DNA from 2 places in the Frondihabitans sp. OV104 genome. Region 1 is predicted to be linked to the other one. Evidence: predicted binding sites of a transcription regulator. Region 1 holds the regulator's gene; the other holds the start of a gene.
The links. The regulator LexA, encoded in region 1, represses DNA repair genes until DNA is damaged. The targets are predictions, from matches to a motif close to TCGAACANNTGTTCGA.
Positions count from the first base shown of each region.

Region 1 (9,283 bases):
CTCGACGGCCTCCTGCAGCGCCGGCCGAACCCCGACCCGTCGACGTACCTCGGATCGGGCAAGGCGCTCGAGCTGAAGGCCACTGTGCAGGCACTCGGTGCCGACACCGTGATCGCCGACACCGAGCTGGCACCGAGCCAGCGTCGTGCGCTCGAAGACGTGGTGAAGGTCAAGGTGATCGACCGGACGGCCGTGATCCTCGACATCTTCAGCCAGCACGCCAAGAGCCGCGAGGGCAAGGCGCAGGTCGAGCTCGCGCAGCTCGAGTACCTCCTCCCGAGGCTCCGCGGCTGGGGTGAGTCGATGTCGCGCCAGGCCGGTGGCCAGGTCGGCGCCGGCAACGGAATGGGCTCGCGCGGTCCGGGTGAGACGAAGATCGAGCTCGATCGACGTCGGATCCACACCCGGATGGCGATCCTGCGCAAGAAGATCAAAGAGATGAAGCCGGCACGCGAGGCGAAGCGGGCCAACCGCACGCGCAACGCGGTCCCGAGCGTCGCGATCGCCGGCTACACCAACGCCGGCAAGTCGAGCCTGCTCAACCGGATGACTCGCACCGGAGTCCTGGTCGAGAACGCCCTGTTCGCGACCCTCGACACCACCGTGCGCAAGTCGCTGACCGACGACGGCCGTCCGTTCACGTACGCCGACACGGTCGGCTTCGTGCGCAACCTTCCGCATCAGCTGGTCGAGGCCTTCCGCTCGACGCTCGAGGAGGTCCACGACAGCGACATCATCGTGCACGTCGTCGACGGCTCGCACCCCGACCCGGCTGCGCAGCTGGCAACGGTCCGCGAGGTCATCTCGGAGGTCGACGGGCGAGACATCCCCGAGGTCGTCGTCTTCAACAAGAGCGACCTGGTCGACGAGAGCCAGCGGCTCGTGCTGCGCGGGATGGTGCCCGACGCGATCTTCGTGTCGGCCCGCACCGGTGAGGGCATCGACGAGCTGCGTGCCACGCTCGCGGAGCTCCTGCCGCGGCCCGAGGTCGAGCTCGATCTGCTGGTTCCGTACGACCGAGGCGAGGTCATCGCGCGGATCCACGAGATCGGCACGGTCGTCGACGTCGAGTACCTCCCCGAGGGCACGCGCGTCACGGCCAAGGTCTACCCGCAGGACGCAGCGCCCCTGCGCGAGTTCGCCAACTGAGACGCACCCCTGATACCCGAATGGCCGCAGGAACTTCCTGCGGCCATTCGGCATTCTCGGGCGGCTCCGCCCCGTCGGGCCCCTACAGAGACCGCAGGACGGCGACGACCTTGCCGAGGATCTGCGCGTGGTCGCCCATGATCGGCTCGAAGTTGGAGTTGCGCGGGAGCAGCCAGGTGTGACCGTCGCGCTGCCGGAACACCTTCACCGTCGCCTCGTCGTCGAGCATCGCCGCGACGATCTCGCCGTTCTCGGCGTTGCCCTGCTGACGGACGACGACCCAGTCGCCGTCGCAGATGGCGGCGTCGATCATGGACTCGCCGACGACCTTGAGCATGAACAGCTCGCCCTTGCCCACGAGGGTGCGGGGGAGGGGCATGACGTCTTCGACCTGCTGCTCGGCGGTGATCGGGATGCCTGCGGCGATGCGTCCGACCAGGGGCACGCGAGCGGTCACGTTGTCGTCATCGTCGTAGCGGACGATCGTCGGCTCGGGGACCACCTTGTCGGGGTCCTCGAGGAGCACCTCGAGAGCGCGGGGCCGGTTGGGGTCGCGGCGGATCGCACCGGCGAGCTCGAGCTGGTTGAGCTGGTGAGTGACGCTGGAGAGGGAGGCGAGGCCGACGGCGTCGCCGATCTCGCGCATGCTCGGCGGATAGCCGCGGCTGGCGATCGAGGCGCGGATGGCCGTCAGGATCAGGTTCTGCTTCGCCGTCAGGGGCTTTCGGGCACGGGGATCGGGCCCAGCCTCTGTAGTCGTTGCCTCGGGCACGCGCCCACCTCTCTCGAATGTCGGTGGCTGCTGTTCTACTGATCCCACCGATCGAAACTGTATCCGGTCGAAATGAGCAGAACAAACACATGTTCGAGTGTGTCGCGTGGTTTTTCTGCGATTTTCGGCTAGAGCCTCTTGAAATCGGTGTTAATCGAAGATATGTTCGGAAGTGTTCTTCGGAACACCTCTTCGTGTCAGGCGGCCCCGGCCGGCGGCCTGGCACGAAGACCACAGCCAAGTCGTCTCGACAGAATCGACAAGAGAGGTACGCATCATGAGCGCAACGATCACCGCCTTCCCCACGGCAGCTCCCGCGACCCGCACCGCATCCGTCTCCCACCTCCGCATCACCGCTCGGGGTCGCGTCGTCCTCACGATCGCCGTCCTCCTCGCCGCCGTCGCGATCATCGCCGGCTTCGTTCTGACGGGCGGCGGCGCGGTCGCCACCGGCCAAGCGGGCGACGTCCATTTCGACCACGTCACCGTGGCGGCTGGTGAGACGCTCTGGCAGGTCGCCGAAGATGTGGCCCCGACTGCCGATCCGCGTGACGTCATCTCCGACATCGTCTCGCTCAACAACCTGTCGAGCACGCAGGTCATGCCGGGTCAGTCGCTTGCGATCCCGACGAAGTATTCGAACTAGGCAGCTCGAACCAGGCAGCTCGAACTAGGCAGCTCGATCTACGCGGTCGGCTTCTCGAGCACCGTCGCCCGGCGCCGTCCCGCACTCGCGGGGCGGCGCTTCTGCGCGCGTGCTGTGCTTGGCGGGGCTTCGCAAGGATCTCGGCGGCAGCGATCCTTCATGAGCGCACGCCGCGCCGAGCAGTTCCTTGCAGCGCGTGCAACTCGCTCTCGAATGCCTTGTGAGCGAGCACCTCGTCCTCGTCTAAGGACACCCGGTACCGGGCGCAACACATGTCGCGACCCCCGTAAAATAGCCTCGTGGCCATTTCTCTCGACGACCTGCCCCTCCGCGACGACCTCCGTGGTCAGTCGCCTTACGGCGCCCCTCAGAAGAAGGTGCGCGTCGCGCTGAACGTCAACGAGAACACGCATCCCATCCCGGAAGACGTGGCGCGAGACATCGTCGAGTCGGTCGCGGCCGCCGTGCTCGAGGTCAATCGCTACCCCGACCGCGAGTTCACGACTCTGCGCGATTCCCTCGCCGCGTACCTCGGCCACGGCCTGACCGCCGACCAGATCTGGGCGGCGAACGGCTCGAACGAGGTCATCCAGCAGATTCTGCAGGCGTTCGGCGGCCCTGGTCGTCGTGTGCTCGGCTTCCCGCCCACCTATTCCATGCACTCGATCATCACGCGAGGCGTCGGCTCCGAGTGGGTCGAGGGCGTGCGCGACGCCGATTTCACGCTCTCGCCCGAGACGGTCCGCGCCGAGATCGAGCGCACCGACCCCGACGTCGTCTTCCTCTGCGCGCCGAACAACCCGACCGGCACCCCGATGGAGCTCGACGTGATCGAAGCGGCCTACGACGCGGCGCGCGGAATCGTCCTGGTCGACGAGGCCTACGCCGAGTTCATGCCGGCCGACCGGCCGAGCGCGGTCACGCTGCTCGAGGGGCGTCCGCGCCTGCTGGTCTCGCGCACCATGAGCAAGGCGTTCGCGTTCGCCGGCGCCCGCGTCGGCTATCTCGCGGCCGACCCGGTCGCGATCGACGCCCTCCGTCTCGTGCGCCTGCCGTACCACCTGTCGTCGCTCACCCAGGCGGCGGCGGTCGCGGCGCTCCGTCACTCCGACGAGATGCTCGCCATGGTCGACGACATCAAGGCCCAGCGCGACCGCATGGTCGAGACGCTGACCGGGCTCGGGTACCACGCGTGGCCGACCTGGTCGAACTTCGTGCTGTTCGGCGGCGTCGACGACCCGCACGCCGTCTTCGAGGCTCTCCTCGAGCGCGGCATCATCGTGCGCGACCTCGCGATCGAGGGCCACCTCCGCGTGAGCGCGGGCACCGAGGCCGAGACGACCGCGTTCCTGGACGCCATGCGCGACATTAGGCTCGGAGCATGAGCACCGACAGCGCCGCGCGCACGGCTACCGTCTCGCGGTCCACGAGCGAGTCCAGCATCGACCTATCCCTCGACCTCGACGGCACGGGCACCTCGCGCATCGACTCCTCGGTGCCGTTCTACGACCACCTGCTCACGGCCCTGTCGAAGCACTCGCTGATCGACCTCGACCTCAAGGCGACCGGCGACACCGACATCGACGTGCACCACACGGTCGAAGACATCGGCATCACCTTCGGCACCGCCCTCCGCGAGGCCCTCGGCGACAAGACGGGCATCCGCCGCTACGGCGACGCGCTCGTCCCGCTCGACGAGGCGCTCGTCCAGGCGGTCGTCGACGTCTCCGGGCGCCCGTACCTGGTGCACTCCGGTGAGCCGGAGGGCTTCGAGTTCCACCTGATCGGCGGTCACTTCACCGGCAGCATGGTGCGCCACGTCTTCGAGGCGATCACCTTCCACGCCGGCCTGACGGTGCACATCACCGTGCTGGGCGGCCGCGACCCGCACCACATCGCCGAAGCCGAGTTCAAGGCGTTCGCCCGTGCGCTCCGCGCCGCCATCGAGCCCGATCCGCGTGTCGACGGCATTCCGTCGACCAAGGGTGCGCTGTGACCGACGCTCAGGCCGATGCCAGAGGGTCTGCCGAAGCCGCCGAGTCCACTGCCCGCACGGCTCCGAGCGGCGCGGCCCGCCCCCGCGTCGTCGTCCTCGACTACGGCAGCGGCAACGTCCACTCCGCCATCAAGGCGCTCGAGCTGGCCGGAGCCGAGGTCGAGCTCACGGCCGACAGCGACCGTGTGGCCAAGGCCGACGGTCTCTTCGTCCCGGGTGTGGGTGCTTTCTCCGCCGTCATGTCGCAGCTCCGGTCGGTGCGCGGCGCCGAGAAGATCGACCGCCGCCTCGCCGGCGGCCGCCCCGTCCTCGGCATCTGCGTCGGCATGCAGGTGCTCTTCGAGACCGGCGTCGAGCGGGGTCAGACCACCGAGGGCCTGGGGGAGTGGCCGGGCACGATCGACGAGCTCAAGGCCGACGTCCTCCCGCACATGGGCTGGAATACCGTGTCCGCTCCCGATGAGTCCATGCTCTTCGAGGGCATCCGTGACGAGCGGTTCTACTTCGTGCACTCCTACGCCGCGCAGGAGTGGTCGCTCGACGGCCACGGCGCGCGCAAGTCGCCGCTCGTGACCTGGGCCGACCACGGCGGGCCCTTCGTGGCGGCCGTCGAGAACGGACCGCTCTGGGCCACGCAGTTCCACCCCGAGAAGTCCGGCGCCCCGGGCATCCGCCTCCTGACCAACTGGCTCCAGACCCTCTAGCGCCTGCCGCCGCGAGCGGCGACCCACACCGGAAAGCACCATGACCGACTTCACCAGCACTCCCGCCCTCACGCTGCTCCCCGCGGTCGACGTCGCCGACGGCAAGGCCGTCCGCCTCACCCAGGGCGAGGCCGGCACCGAGACCAACTACGGCGACCCCGTCGACGCCGCCGCCGACTGGAAAGACCAGGGCGCCGAGTGGCTCCACCTGGTCGACCTCGATGCGGCCTTCGGCCGTGGCGACAACCGCGAGGTCATCCGCCGCGTCATCTCGCACGTCAAGGGCATCGACGTCGAGCTGTCAGGCGGAATCCGCGACGACGCGTCGCTCGAGGCGGCCCTCGAGACCGGCGTGAAGCGGATCAACCTCGGCACGGCCGCCCTCGAGAACCCCGAGTGGGCGGCCCACGTCATCGCCCAGTACGGCGACGCCATCGCGGTGGGCCTGGATGTGCGCGGCACGACGCTGGCCGCGCGCGGCTGGACGCAGGAAGGCGGCGACCTGTTCGAGGTGCTCGCCCGCCTCGAGGAGGCCGGCTGCGCCCGCTACGTCGTCACCGACGTCACGAAAGACGGCACTCTCCAGGGGCCGAACATCGAGCTCCTCAAGCAGGTCATGGAGCGCACCGACCGCCCGGTCGTCGCCTCGGGCGGCATCTCCAGCCTCGACGACCTGGTCGCACTCCGCGAGCTCGTCCCGCACGGCCTCGAGGGCGCCATCGTCGGCAAGGCCCTCTACGCGGGCGCCTTCACGCTCGGCGCGGCTCTGGACGTCGCCGGGCACTGATGGCCGAGCCGCTCGATCACGGCCACGACCAGGCCGAGGCGCACGGATTCGCCCGGTCGCTCGGCGCCGACAGCGCCGGGAACCCCTGGGAGGGGCGCACCTTCCAGGCGCACGACACCGCCTACGCCGGCGACGACGGATCAGCCGACCCCGCCCTCCTGGCCGCGCTCGAAGCCCATCTCGCAGGGCAGGCCGACGAGGCGGCGGTGCTCGACGCCCTGCGCGCCGCCCGCCTCCTCATCCCGCTCCTGGCGCACGCGGGCGACGAGGGCGCGGGCGAGCACGGCGTACGGGTCGACAAGACGCAGGAACTCGCGATCGTGACCGTGGCCGGCCCCGACGGCCGCACGGTGCTGCCGGCCTTCACCTCGGTGCGGACGCTCCAGGCGTGGAACAGGTTCGCACGTCCAGTTCCTGCGCAGTCGCGCCGGATCGCCATCGCGGCGGCGGCGGAGTCGACCGAGCTGATGGTGCTCGATCCCGGCTCGGAGACCGAGTTCGGCGTGCGGAGACCAGCACTCTGGGCTCTTGCGCAGGACCTGCCGTGGGTCCCGGCGGCCCTCGATCCCGACGTGGCCCGGGCGTTCGTCGCGTCGGTCGAGCTCGAGCCCGCAGTCGCATCCGTCGGACTCGCGCCCCAGCCCGGACCGTCCGCGCTCACGGGGCCCGAGGTCGTCGTGCAGCTGGGGCTCCGACCGGGTCTCGACCGCGCCGAGCTGTCGGCCCTGCTCCAGCGACTTCAGGAGGCCTGGGCCCTTGACCCGGTCATCGCGGAGCGCGTCGACAGCCTGGGTCTCAAGGTCGTCGCCGCTAGTTGACGGGCCCGGTGTACTTCTCGCCCGGCCCCTGCCCCACGGCGTCCGGGATCGGCGAGGCTTCGCGGAACGCCAGCTGGAGGCTGCGCAGTCCGTCGCGAAGAGCCCGCGCGTGGGTGTCGCCGATCTCGGGGGCTGCGGCCGTGACGAGGCCGGCCAGGGCGGTGATGAGCTTGCGGGCCTCGTCGAGGTCGGTCTGCTCGTCGGGGGAGTCGGCGAGCCCGACCTTGACGGCCGCGGCGCTGAGGAGGTGGACGGCTACGGTGTTGATGACCTCGACGGCCGGCACCTCGGCGATGTCGCGTTCGGCGCCGACTTCGTCGACGCCGTCGCCCATCGAGTCGTAGGGCGAGACGTGATCGGCGTTGGTCTGGCTCACTGGCATTCTCTCTGCTAAGCTTCTGGACGGCTACGGGCGCCTGCGCCCGTATTGAAAGTGGAGTCTCTCCCACCCGCGACCTCAGGTTACCGGGTAGTTGTCACCCCGATCTTCACGTGCATTGCACGCGAGGTCAGCTTCAAGGGTGTGGATGCCTGTTCCGACGTGCATCGACCGCTCCTCTTTCGCCCGCGTGACCAACCGTCGCGTGTTGACTCAGTCAGAGGAGCCCCGCATCAGCGATCCCCGTACCAACGACCGCATCCGCGTCCCTGAGGTCCGACTTGTCGGACCCGCCGGCGAGCAGGTGGGCGTTGTCCCCATCGCCATGGCTCTGCGCCTTGCCGCAGAGGCCGACCTGGATCTGGTCGAAGTTGCACCGAACTCGAAGCCGCCCGTCGCAAAGATCATGGACTACGGCAAGTTCAAGTACGAGGCTGCGCAGAAGGCCAAGGAGGCCCGGCGCAACCAGGCGAACACGATCCTCAAAGAGGTTCGCTTCCGCCTGAAGATCGACAAGCACGACTACGAGACCAAGCTCAAGCGCGCCGAGGGCTTCCTCCAGTCCGGCGACAAGGTCAAGGCCATGATCCTGTTCCGCGGTCGCGAGCAGTCGCGTCCCGAGCAGGGCGTCCGTCTGCTCCAGCGCTTCGCCGAGGACGTGCAGGAGTGGGGCACTGTCGAGAACAACCCCACCATCGACGGCCGCAACATGGTCATGGTCATCGGTCCGCTGAAGAACAAGGCCGAGGCGAAAGCCGAGTCCGAAGCTCGCAAGCAGGCCAACAAGCCCCCCAAGCATCCCGCACCTGCGGAGGCACCCGTTGCCGCCGCCGAGACCACGACCACCGAGGCACCGGCCGAGTAACACCGGCCCGCTTCGCGCCACCCGGGCCATCCCGGGTGGTTCCTAGAAGAAAGTAACGACTATGCCCAAGATGAAGACCCACTCCGGCTCCAAGAAGCGGTTCAAGGTCACCGGCACCGGCAAGCTCATGAAGCAGCAGGCCGGCATGCGTCACAACCTCGAGGTCAAGAGCGCCAAGCGCAAGGCCCGCCTGAACCAGGACCAGGTGCTGGCTCCGGCCGACGCCAAGGTCATCAAGAAGCTTCTCGGCCGCTGAGCCGCGCGAACGTAAGGGAATAAGAAAATGGCAAGAGTCAAGAGGGCGGTCAACGCCGCCAAGAAGCGTCGCGTTGTCCTCGAGCGCGCCGAGGGCTACCGCGGTCAGCGTTCGCGCCTGTACCGCAAGGCCAAGGAGCAGGTCACTCACTCGCTCGTCTACTCGTACCGCGACCGCCGCGCCAGGAAGGGCGAGTTCCGTCGCCTCTGGATCCAGCGCATCAACGCCGCGTCGCGTGCGAACGGCCTCACCTACAACCGACTCATCCAGGGCCTCGCCCTGGCCGGCGTCGAGGTCGACCGTCGTCTGCTCGCCGACCTCGCGGTCAACGAGCCCGCCACCTTCGCCGGCCTCGTCGCCACCGCGAAGGCGGCCCTTCCCGCCGACACGTCGGCCCCGAAGGTCGACGCTGCGTAATTATCTGCGTGTCTGAGGCAGGATTGCATCCGTGCCCAGCAACCAGATGATCGACAACCCGCGTTCGCCCCGAGTGCGCGCGGTGGCCAAACTGGCCAAGAGAGATGCCCGGTCCCAGACCGGGCTCTTTCTGTTGGAAGGCCCGCAGTCCGTCACGGAGGCCTTGACCTTCCGGCCCGAGCTGGTGGTCGAGCTCTTCGCCACTCCGACGGCGCTCGAGCGCTACACGGAGCTTGCGCAGGCTGCGGTCGACGCTGGCGTCGACATCGAGTTCGTCTCCGAGGACGTCCTCGCGACGATGGCCGACACGGTCACGCCGCAGGGCCTCGTGGCGGTCTGCCGCCAGTTCCCGACCAGCGTGAGAGACATCTTCGGCGACTCCGAGGTGCGCCTCGTGGCGATCCTCGAAGAAGTGCGCGACCCCGGCAACGCGGGCACCATCATCCGCGCGGCCGACGCCGCCGGAGCCGACGCCGTCATCATGACCGGCCGCA
Region 1 is NZ_CM173541.1:661,648-670,930, forward strand. It holds gene hflX (GTPase HflX) at 1-1,149, shown strand, start outside; gene lexA (transcriptional repressor LexA) at 1,232-1,921, opposite strand; gene AC3CBB_RS03180 (LysM peptidoglycan-binding domain-containing protein) at 2,199-2,567, shown strand; gene AC3CBB_RS03185 (histidinol-phosphate transaminase) at 2,867-3,952, shown strand; gene hisB (imidazoleglycerol-phosphate dehydratase HisB) at 3,949-4,563, shown strand; gene hisH (imidazole glycerol phosphate synthase subunit HisH) at 4,560-5,267, shown strand; gene priA (bifunctional 1-(5-phosphoribosyl)-5-((5-phosphoribosylamino)methylideneamino)imidazole-4-carboxamide isomerase/phosphoribosylanthranilate isomerase PriA) at 5,308-6,054, shown strand; gene AC3CBB_RS03205 (SseB family protein) at 6,054-6,872, shown strand; gene AC3CBB_RS03210 (DUF1844 domain-containing protein) at 6,865-7,206, opposite strand; gene infC (translation initiation factor IF-3) at 7,460-8,116, shown strand; gene rpmI (50S ribosomal protein L35) at 8,178-8,372, shown strand; gene rplT (50S ribosomal protein L20) at 8,400-8,789, shown strand; gene AC3CBB_RS03230 (TrmH family RNA methyltransferase) at 8,836-9,283, shown strand, end outside.

Region 2 (9,283 bases), 710 kb from region 1:
GACCCAGAGGAGGCGTCCCTGCTCGTCGCCCATGGCGACGATGAGACCCGAGCCCTCGATGTCGCGCAGCAGGAGGGTGCGGGCGACCGGGAGGAGAAGGGAGAGCGGGTGCGCGCTGCGGTAGTCCGCGAGCATGTCTTCGGGAAGCTCGACGTCGGCCAGCACGCTCTCGGGATCGAGACGGCGGCGGCGGGCGCGCTCCCAGGACTCGCTGACGATGCGGCGGTGGGCGGCCTGCGGGCCCCGCGGAACCTCCGGGGGGAATGAGGCCCACGGGCTCGGACTGAATGCCATGCCACACCAATCGACGGCGATTGCGCAGATGCTCTGATCAGCACCTGTGTGATGGGAGTCAGCCTAGACCTGGCGTCCGTACGAGTCCAGAGTGGCCGACAGCGCCTCGGCCCACGGGGTCGCGGTGATCCCGAGCGCCCGCTCCGACTCGGCCGAGTCGACGAGGAACGGCGCTGTGAACTGATACGACATCGCCTTCACCTCGCGGATGAACGGCATCGCCAGCGCCATCGCGCCGAACACGACGCCCGGGTAGCTGCGGGCCGTTCCGTTCCGGCCGGTGATCGAGTTGACCTGGGCGACGATCTCGCGGCGGGAGATGCTCGTCGAGTGCGGGGCCATCCACGCGCGGCCGGTCTGGTCGGCGTCGGCTGCTGCGATCAGCGTGTCGACGACGTCGGGAAGGTAGGCCCACGCGTGCGGCTGCGTCGGGTCGCCGACGCACCAGGCTGTCCTGCCCTTCAGGAGCGGGCCGAAGAAGTTGCCGCCGATGTGCGCGTTGGCGCCGGCGCCGAGGCCGAAGTAGTCGCTGGCCCGGACCTCGGCGACGCGCAGGTCGCCGCGGCGCTCGGCGTCGAGCAGGCGGTTCCAGCCGGCGACGCGGATCATCCCCTTGTTCTCCGTCGTGGCGAGCGGGGTGTCGACGCGCATGACGCCGCTGCCCGCGCCGTACCCGTACAGGTTGCCCATGAGCACGATACGGGCGCCGGTCGCCGTCGCGGCCTCCTCGAGAGCCGCGAAGATCGGCGGCGACTCGGCGGCCCACTCGGGGTAGGGCGGGTTGGAGCAGACGACGATCGTGTCGGCACCGCGAGCCGCCTCGGTGACGGCCGCGGCGTCTTTCGCGTCGAGCGCGATGGCGCCGGTGCCCGGCAGCTGCGTGCCGCGGCGGGTCGCCACACGGACCGAGTCGCCCCGGGCGACGAGCTTCGCGGCCAGCGGAGTGCCGATGTTCCCTGCGCCGATGATGAGGTGCGTGGCCATGAGTGCTCCTTGAAGTCGTTTAGAGAGCACTGCTCTCGGACGATGAGATGACCGTAGCGCGTCTGCTGGGCGAATTGCAAGAGCACTGCTCTCATCACTGTGGCAGGATCGGCGCATGAGCCCCTCCGAAACCGGCGTCCGCGCGCGTGCCCGAGCCGAGACCACCGCCCGGGCCCTCGCCGTGGCCAACCGCCAGCTCGGCGAGGTCGGCCCCGCGGCCCTGTCGGTGCGGTCCATCGCCCGCGAGCTCGGCATCTCGTCGTCCGCCATCTACCGGTACTTTCCGTCTCGGGACGCCCTGCTGACCCGCCTGATCATCGATGCCTACACCGACCTGGGGGCGGCGGCTGCGGAAGCGGCGGCAGTTCCTGCGGGGGCACCGCGATTTCGGGCCATCGCGAGAGCCGCCCGGAGCTGGTCGCTCGACAACCCGCACCGCTTCGCGCTCCTCTACGGCACTCCGGTGCCCGGGTACGACGCGCCCGCCGACACCACCGGGCCGGCGCTGACCGTGGCGTACCTGCTGCTCGACGCGCTCCTCGCGTCGCCCGACGTCGTCTGGCCGCCGGTCGACGAGCGGCTGCGACCCGGGTTCGAGGAGCTGGCGTCGGTGCTGTCTCCGGCGCGGTCGTCTCTGCCGGCGGGGTCGTCTTCGATGGCTGGGCCGTCTTCGTCGACTGGGTCGTCTTCAGTCGATGCGCCCGCCGAGTCGATCGCAGCGGGGGTCGCGATCTGGACCGCGCTCTTCGGCCGGCTCTCGTTCGAGGTGCTCGGCCAGTACACGAACGTGGTCGCCGACCGCGACGCGTGGTTCGAGGCGTTCCTCGACGAGGAGCTCGGCCGGGTGGGGCTGCGGTAGCTGCGTTCTAGACGGCGTGCTCGATGCACCGGGTGGCCGTGGGCCGGGCCTCGAGACGGGCCGGTGCGATGGGGCGGCCGCAGACCTCGCAGACGCCGTAGGTTCCGGCGGCGAGTCGTGCGAGGGCGGTGTCGGCGGCTGCCATGCGCTCGAGGGTCGACTTGCGGATCGCCTCGAGCTGCGAGCGCTCGAATGCGATCGTCGCGCCCTCCGGGTCGTGCTCGTCGTCGACGTTCGACGACTCGCGGGCATCGGAGACGGCCTCCATGTCGAGCAGGAGACGGTCGGCGAGGCGTCGTGCGTCGGCGCGGATGCCCTCGAGGCGTGCGCTGACGTCGGGGGATGCCTCGCTGTCGTGTGCCGAGCGGCCCACGTGTGCCGAGCGGCCGACGTGTGCCGAGCGGCCGTCGTGTGCCGAGCGGCCGTCGTGTGCCGAGCGGCTGTCGTATGAAGAGCGGCTGCCGTCTGCCGAGTGGCTGTCGCCCGCCGCCTCGTCGTCGCGGGCTGTCACGCGGCGAGGATCGGAGGGACCTCTTCGCCGGGGCGTGGCGGCGGAGGCGGAGTCCCGTCGCCGAACGGGCGCCCGCCCAGCTCGTCGCGGCCGTGAGGTCGCAGCCACCCGCGCGGATCCGGGCCGGCCGGGACGATCCCCGTCGGATTGATGTCGCTGTGGACGATGTAGTAGTGCTTCTTGATCTGCTCGAAGTCGATGGTGTCGCCGAACCCGGGCGTCTGGAACAGATCGCGCGCATAGGCCCAGAGCACCGGCATCTCGGTCAGCTTGTTCCGGTTGCACTTGAAGTGGCCGTGATACACCGCGTCGAACCGGGCGAGGGTCGTGAACAGCCGGATGTCCGCCTCGGTGATCGTGTCGCCGACCAGGTACCGCTGGTTCTCGAGGCGCTGCTCGAGCCAGTCGAGCCGGTCGAACAGCCGCGTGTAGGCGCGCTCGTAGCTGCCCTGCGACCCGGCGAAGCCGGCGCGGTACACGCCGTTGTTGACGTCGCGGAAGACGACCTCGGCGACGTCGTCGATCTCGTCGCGCTTCCCGTCGGGGTAGAGGTCGGGTGCGCCGTCGCGCTGGAAGTCGGTCCACTCCGTGGCGAGGTCGAGCGTGATCTGCGGGAAGTTGTTGGTGACGACCTTGCCGGTCGGAACGTCGATGATGGCCGGCACCGTGATGCCGCGCGGGTAGCCGGGCGTCCGCTTCTCGAAGGCGTCCTTCAGGCGCTCGATGCCGAGCACCGGGTCGCGTCCGTCAGGGTCGAGGTCGAACGTCCAGGAGCGGGCGTCATGCGTCGGGCCGGGGAGGCCGAGCGAGATCGCGTCCTCCAGGCCGAGCAGCCTCCTCGAGATGACGGAGCGGTTCGCCCACGGGCAGGCCCGGGCGGCGACGAGGCGATAGCGGCCGGCCTCGACCGGCCAGCCGTCGACGGCGTCCTTCGTGATGCGGTCCTCGATGTAGTTGGTGTCGCGGGTGTACTCCTGGCCCGGGGTGACGTAGGTGCCGGGTTCGTCGGTGCTGGCCGTGCTGCTGTCGCTCATGCGGCTCACCCTACGCGCGGCTTCGGAAGGATCTGCGGGGTAGGCGTCCTTGCGGGGCGGGCGTGCGGCGGGGATTCTCCTTGTGGGGCGTGCGCGGCGGCGTGGTTCTCCTTGTGAGCGGGCAGGGCGTCCTTCGACAAGGATTGTACGAACGACACGGACTGCGCGAACGACACGAACGACGTGGCCGACAGGGCGACACGGACGCCAGGCAGTCGGCTCAGGTGAGGACGTCGTGGCCGGCGGCCGCGCGGGTCGCCTGCCAGTCGCGCCACAGCGCCTTGAGATCCCACGCATTGTCGGCCTCGAGAGAGATGCCGCGCTCGCCGGTGCGGCGGGTGCGCCCCTGGATCAGCAGCAGCTTCGTGCCGAACAGGAGGGAGCCGGCGCGATTCTGGGCCTCCTCGAAGAAGGTGGAGTCGGAGCACCCCGAGCCGTCGTCGAGGCTGATGAACACGACCCGCTTGCCGCTGCGCATCGGCGGCGTCTGCGTGGCGATGCGGATGCCGGCGACGAGGACGGTGGTGCCGTTCCAGTTGTCGATGAGGTCGGCCGCGCGGATCACCCCGAGGTCGTCGAGCATGGGCCGGTAGCTCTCGATGACGTGCTCGGTGACCTCCATCGACAGGATGTCGAGCTCGCGGCTGATCCGCTCGTGCGCCGGCATCTCGGGGCTGCCCGTGGGGACCGAGGCCGAGTCGTCGACATCGAAGTCGAGCTGGTTGATCGTGTCGGCGGGCTTCGGACGCGATGCCCGGCTCGTCAGCTGCCGGATGCGCGCCATCACATCGCCCCGGTTGCGCCCGTCGCCTCCCAGCGAGTCGAGTGCGCCGACCTGGCCGAGCCGCTCGAAGAGCCGCCGCGAAGGCGTGGCCCGCTGGTAGAAGTCGGCGATCGACGTGAACGGGCGGTTCTCGAGGATCCGGGTGGTCTCGTGCTCGGTGATGCCCTGCACGTCGAGGAGCGAGAGGCGGATGCCGAGGTCGCCGGCGTAGGTGCGCGCGACGGGCGTCCGCGGGGGGCGCAGCCGCTCGACGTGGTAGACCTCGCTCGACGCGTTGACGTCGAGCGGCAGGACCGGCACGCCCATCCGCTTCGCCTCGGCGAGCAGCAGCCGCTTCGGGTACATGCCGGGATCGTGGGTGAGGATGCCTGCCAGGAACTCCGCCGGGTAGTGCGTCTTCAGCCACGCCGTCTGGTAGGTCGGCAGGGCGAACGCCGCACCGTGCGCCTTGCAGAACCCGAACGACCCGAAGCCCTTCAGCACGCCCCAGATCCGGTCGATCTCCTTGTCGGTGTAGCGCCGTCTGCCGTGCTCATCGACGTTCGCGGCGGTCTTGCTGCGGAACTCGCCCTCGAGGTCGGCACGCTTCTCCATCTGCCGGCGCATCTCGTCGGCCTCGGCGAGCGAGATGCCCATGGTCGCGTTGAGGATCCGCAGCACGTGCTCGTGGTAGATCACGACCCCGTAGCTGTCCTGAAGGAAGGGCGCGAAGGTCGGATGGATGTAGTCGGGCTTCTGGAACCCGTGCTTGGTGTCGAGGTAGGGCGCGACCATGTTGCCCTTCATCGGGCCGGGGCGGAACAGCGAGATGTCGGCGATGAGGTCTTCGTACTGGTCGGGCTGCATCTTGCCGATCAGCTCGCGCTGGCCCGGGCTCTCGATCTGGAACATGCCGAGCGTGTGCGTGGTGCGGATCGCCTCGTACGTCGGCTCGTCGTCGTGGGGGATCGCGTCGAGCTCGATCCGCCCCTGGCGGTTCACATAGGGCGCGTCGATCGGCAGGGCGCCGGCGAGGGCAGTGCGCGGCCCGTTCAGCCGCTCGATCTCGCCGAGGGCGAAGGCCATCGACGACTGCATGCGCACGCCGAGCACGTCGAGCTTGAGCAGGCCGGCGTCATTCATGTCGTGCTTGTCGAACTGGCTCATCGGCAGGCCCATGCCGCTCGGCTGCACCGGAGTCATGCTGAGCAGGTCGGAATTGCCCAGGATCACCCCGCACGGGTGCATCGAGATGTGGCGGGGGAGTCGGTCGAGCCGCTCGGTGAGGTCGACCAGCAGGTCGATCTGGGCGTTGGTCTTGACGAGGTCGGCGATCTGGCGGAGCTCGGGTTTCTCCGTGAGAGCCTTGCGCATGTCGCGGGCGTTCGAGCGCCAGACGTTGTTCGCGACGAGATCGATCTGGTCTTCGTCGAGTCCCAGCGCCAGCCCGGCGTCGCGGACGGCGCCGCGCCCCCGGTAGGTCGACTGCATCGACATCAGCGTGACGCGGTTGCTGCCGTAGCGGTCGAAGATCGCCCGGTACACCTCGTGCCTCCGGGCCGACTCGACGTCGATGTCGATGTCGGGCAGCGTCTCGCGCTTGTTGCCGAGGAACCTCTCGAACAGCAGGTCGTGCTCGAGCGGATCGACGTTCGAGATCCGGAGCAGGTAGGTGACGAGGCTGCCGGCGCCCGAGCCGCGCGCGGCGTTCCGCACCCGCATGTCGCGCATCATCGCCGAGACGTCGGCGACGGTCAGGAAGTACCCGGCGAAGCCGAACGAGGTGATCGTCTCGAGCTCGTCGCGCATGCGCCGCTCGATCTGCTCGCGCTTGGCCATCGACGCGTCGCCGAAGCGCTCGGTCACCCCGGCCTCGGCCCGCCGCCACAGCACCTGGTCGGGGTCGCCCTCGACGCCGATCGCCGACAGCTCGGGCACCTTCGCGCGACGCCAGCCGAGGTCGACGTCGGGGTCGAGTCGGCACCGGTCGGCGAGCTCCTCGGTGGCGGCGAGCATCTCCTCGGCCGCGCGGCGATCGAGCGACGACGCGTCGGCGATCATCCGGGCGAGCGCGCGCATCGCGTCGGGGGTCTTGAGGAAGGCCTGGGCGTTGGGCTGCGGCTCGAAGCTGCCGAGTGCCGCGAGGTGCCCGGCGGCGTCGAGCACGTCGGCGGTCAGGGCCTCGTCGGGCTCGCGGTAGCGCACGGCATTGGTGAGCACCGCAGGAACTCGCCCGGCGTCGGCGAGCTCGAGCATCCGCGCGGCGTGGCGCAGGCTGCGGCTCTCGCCCGGCTCGGTGAGGTGGCAGACGACCTCGATGGCGACGCCGCCGGGCACCTCCGCCTTCCAGGCCTCGAGCAGTGCGGCCGCCCGGCCGTGCGCGCCGTGCGCCACAGCTCGTCCGACGTCGGAGTCGGGGCCGAGCAGCACCGTGCCGGTGGGGCCGTCGTCGCCCATCAGGAAAGCGCGGACCCGGGCGCGGGGGATCGTCGCCACGCTGTTCGCGCTGCCGTTGACCTTGCGTGTGGCGCGGCCGTGAGCCGCGCTGATGAGGCGGCAGAGGGAGGCCCAGCCGGCGCCCGGGCCGACCCCGACGGCGCCGCCGCCGTGGGCGAGGAACACGACGCGGTCGGCGTCGGCGGCGATGGGCGGGGAACCGCTAGGAGGTCCTGCGGGATGCTGCCCTGCGGGGCGCTGCCCTGCGGGATGCCGCCCTGGGCTGTCGTGGTCGTCGGGGGAGGGGGTCGATACGCCCAGCTCGACGCCGACGATGGGGTCGATGCCGAGCGCGCGGCACGCGCCGACGTGGCGGATCGCTCCGTAGAGGCCGTCGCGGTCGGTGATCGCCGCTGCGTCGGCGCCGTTCGAGGCGGCCTGAGCGGCGAGGTGGCCCGGCTGCGCAGTGCCGTAGTGGGCGCTGAACGCCGAGGCGACGTGCAGGTGCGTGAAGCTCATGGCCGCCCTTCGTTCGAACGTGTGTTCGAACAGTGTAGGTCATTCGCCAGGCGGCGGGAGAGGGGTTTCCACAGGGCTGGTCAGGTGCGTACCGGAGTCGCCGCAGAGCAGTACGGTTGATGGTGGCATCGTGGCCACTCGCGCCCGTGCCCCTTCTCTCGCATCCTCGAACCTCATGGGAATGCCTGCCGGTCCGGTGTGTTGAGCCACGTGGACCACAGCTAGGTTCACCTCGAAAGGAAGTCCATGACCACCCGCACTGCGCCTTCCAGCGCCGCGACTCGCTCCGAGCAGACCGTCTGATGGCGGAGACGAGCACCCTCATCATCCTCGGCGCTTCCGGTGACCTCACCGAGCGCCTCCTCCTCCCCGGCCTCGCGAGCCTGCTCAAGAGCGACCGCGGCGTCGACGTGAAGCTGATCGGCACCGGCCGCAGCGAGCGCAGCCCCGAAGAATGGGACGACGTCGTCAAGACGGCCTTCAACGGCGATGCCGGCTCGGAGCTCGCCAAGAAGACCCTCGCCTCGAGCGAGTACATCCAGGGCGACCCGACCGACCCCGAGCACCTGAAGAAGCTCTTCGCGGCCTCCGAGGGCGAGCCGGTCATGTACTTCGCGCTCCCGCCGGCCATCTCGACGAAGGTCATCAAGGCCCTCGAGGAGATCGACGTGCCCGACGGCCTCCGGCTGGCCCTCGAGAAGCCCTTCGGCAGCGACGAGCAGGGTGCTCGCGAGCTGAACGAGGAGCTCCTCAAGGTGATCCCGGAGGAGCGCATCCACCGCACCGACCACTTCCTCGGCCGCTCGACCGTGCTGAACATGATCGGCCTGCGCTTCGCCAACCGCCTCTTCGAGCCGGTCTGGAACAGCGACAACATCGAGAAGGTCGAGATCTTCTACGACGAGGTCCTCGGCCTCGAGGGTCGCGCCCAGTACTACGACAAGGCCGGCGCTCTCGTCGACATGATCCAGAGCCACCTCCTGCAGGTGCTCGCCGTCATCGCGATGGACGCCCCGTCGTCGATCGACGCCGTCGAGCTCCGCAGCGAGATCGCCCGCGTCCTGCGCGCCACCTGGGTGAAAGACGGAGACCCCGTCGCCAACAGCCGTCGCGGCCAGTACGCGGCCGGCACGATCTCGGGTAAAGACGTCCCCGCGTACTCCGACGAGGACGGCGTCGACAACTCCCGCGAGACCGAGACGCTCGCCGAGGTCGAATTCGAGATCAAGACCCGTCGGTGGGCCGGCGTGCCGTTCATCCTGCGCTCCGGCAAGGGGATGACCAAGGTCCGCAAGGAGGTGCTGATCACCTTCAAGCCGGTGCCAGCGCTGCCCGAGGGGCTCCAGGGCTCGTCGTCGCCCGACACGCTCAAGATCGAGATCAGCCCCGAGACCATCGAGCTCGGAGTCACGACCAACGGTCAGGGCAACCCGTTCCACCTCGAGAAGTCGACCCTGTCGACCGACCTGGGCAAGCCCGAGCTGACCCCTTACGGCGAGGTGCTCTCGGGCATCTTCCACGATGACCCCACCCTCTCCATCCGCGGCGACGTGGCCGAGCGGTGCTGGGCGATCGTCGCGCCGGTCGTCGATGCCTGGGAGTCGGGCGAGGTTCCGCTCGACAAGTACCCCGCCGGGTCGGCTGGTCCGGCCCACTGGACCACTTCGAAAGAGGCGTAGCCACCCGCTCGCGAAGCCCCGCCGAACCTGGTTCGGCGGGGCTTCGTCGTGGCGGGACCAGGGGCGGGGCGGCCCGGACCCGCCGTTTGGGCGCAGACCCCGTGGTCAGGCCCGGATGCCTGTCCGCGGCGCGGCGTATGGGCCGAACCGGGATGTCCGGCCGCCAGGGTCCGGCGGCGGCCGGGTTAGGCCCGCGCCCGCCGC
Region 2 is NZ_CM173541.1:1,374,813-1,384,095, reverse strand. It holds gene AC3CBB_RS06495 (GAF domain-containing protein) at 1-294, opposite strand, end outside; gene AC3CBB_RS06490 (NAD-dependent epimerase/dehydratase family protein) at 358-1,278, opposite strand; gene AC3CBB_RS06485 (TetR/AcrR family transcriptional regulator) at 1,394-2,137, shown strand; gene AC3CBB_RS06480 (TraR/DksA family transcriptional regulator) at 2,145-2,648, opposite strand; gene AC3CBB_RS06475 (glutathione S-transferase family protein) at 2,645-3,682, opposite strand; gene AC3CBB_RS06470 (DNA polymerase III subunit alpha) at 3,903-7,400, opposite strand; gene AC3CBB_RS06465 (glucose-6-phosphate dehydrogenase) at 7,703-9,079, shown strand; gene AC3CBB_RS06460 (glycoside hydrolase family 15 protein) at 9,265-9,283, opposite strand, start outside.
Region 2: AC3CBB_RS06470 (DNA polymerase III subunit alpha) is a predicted target of LexA. The motif match lies at 7,414-7,429, and genes of this name have one in related genera.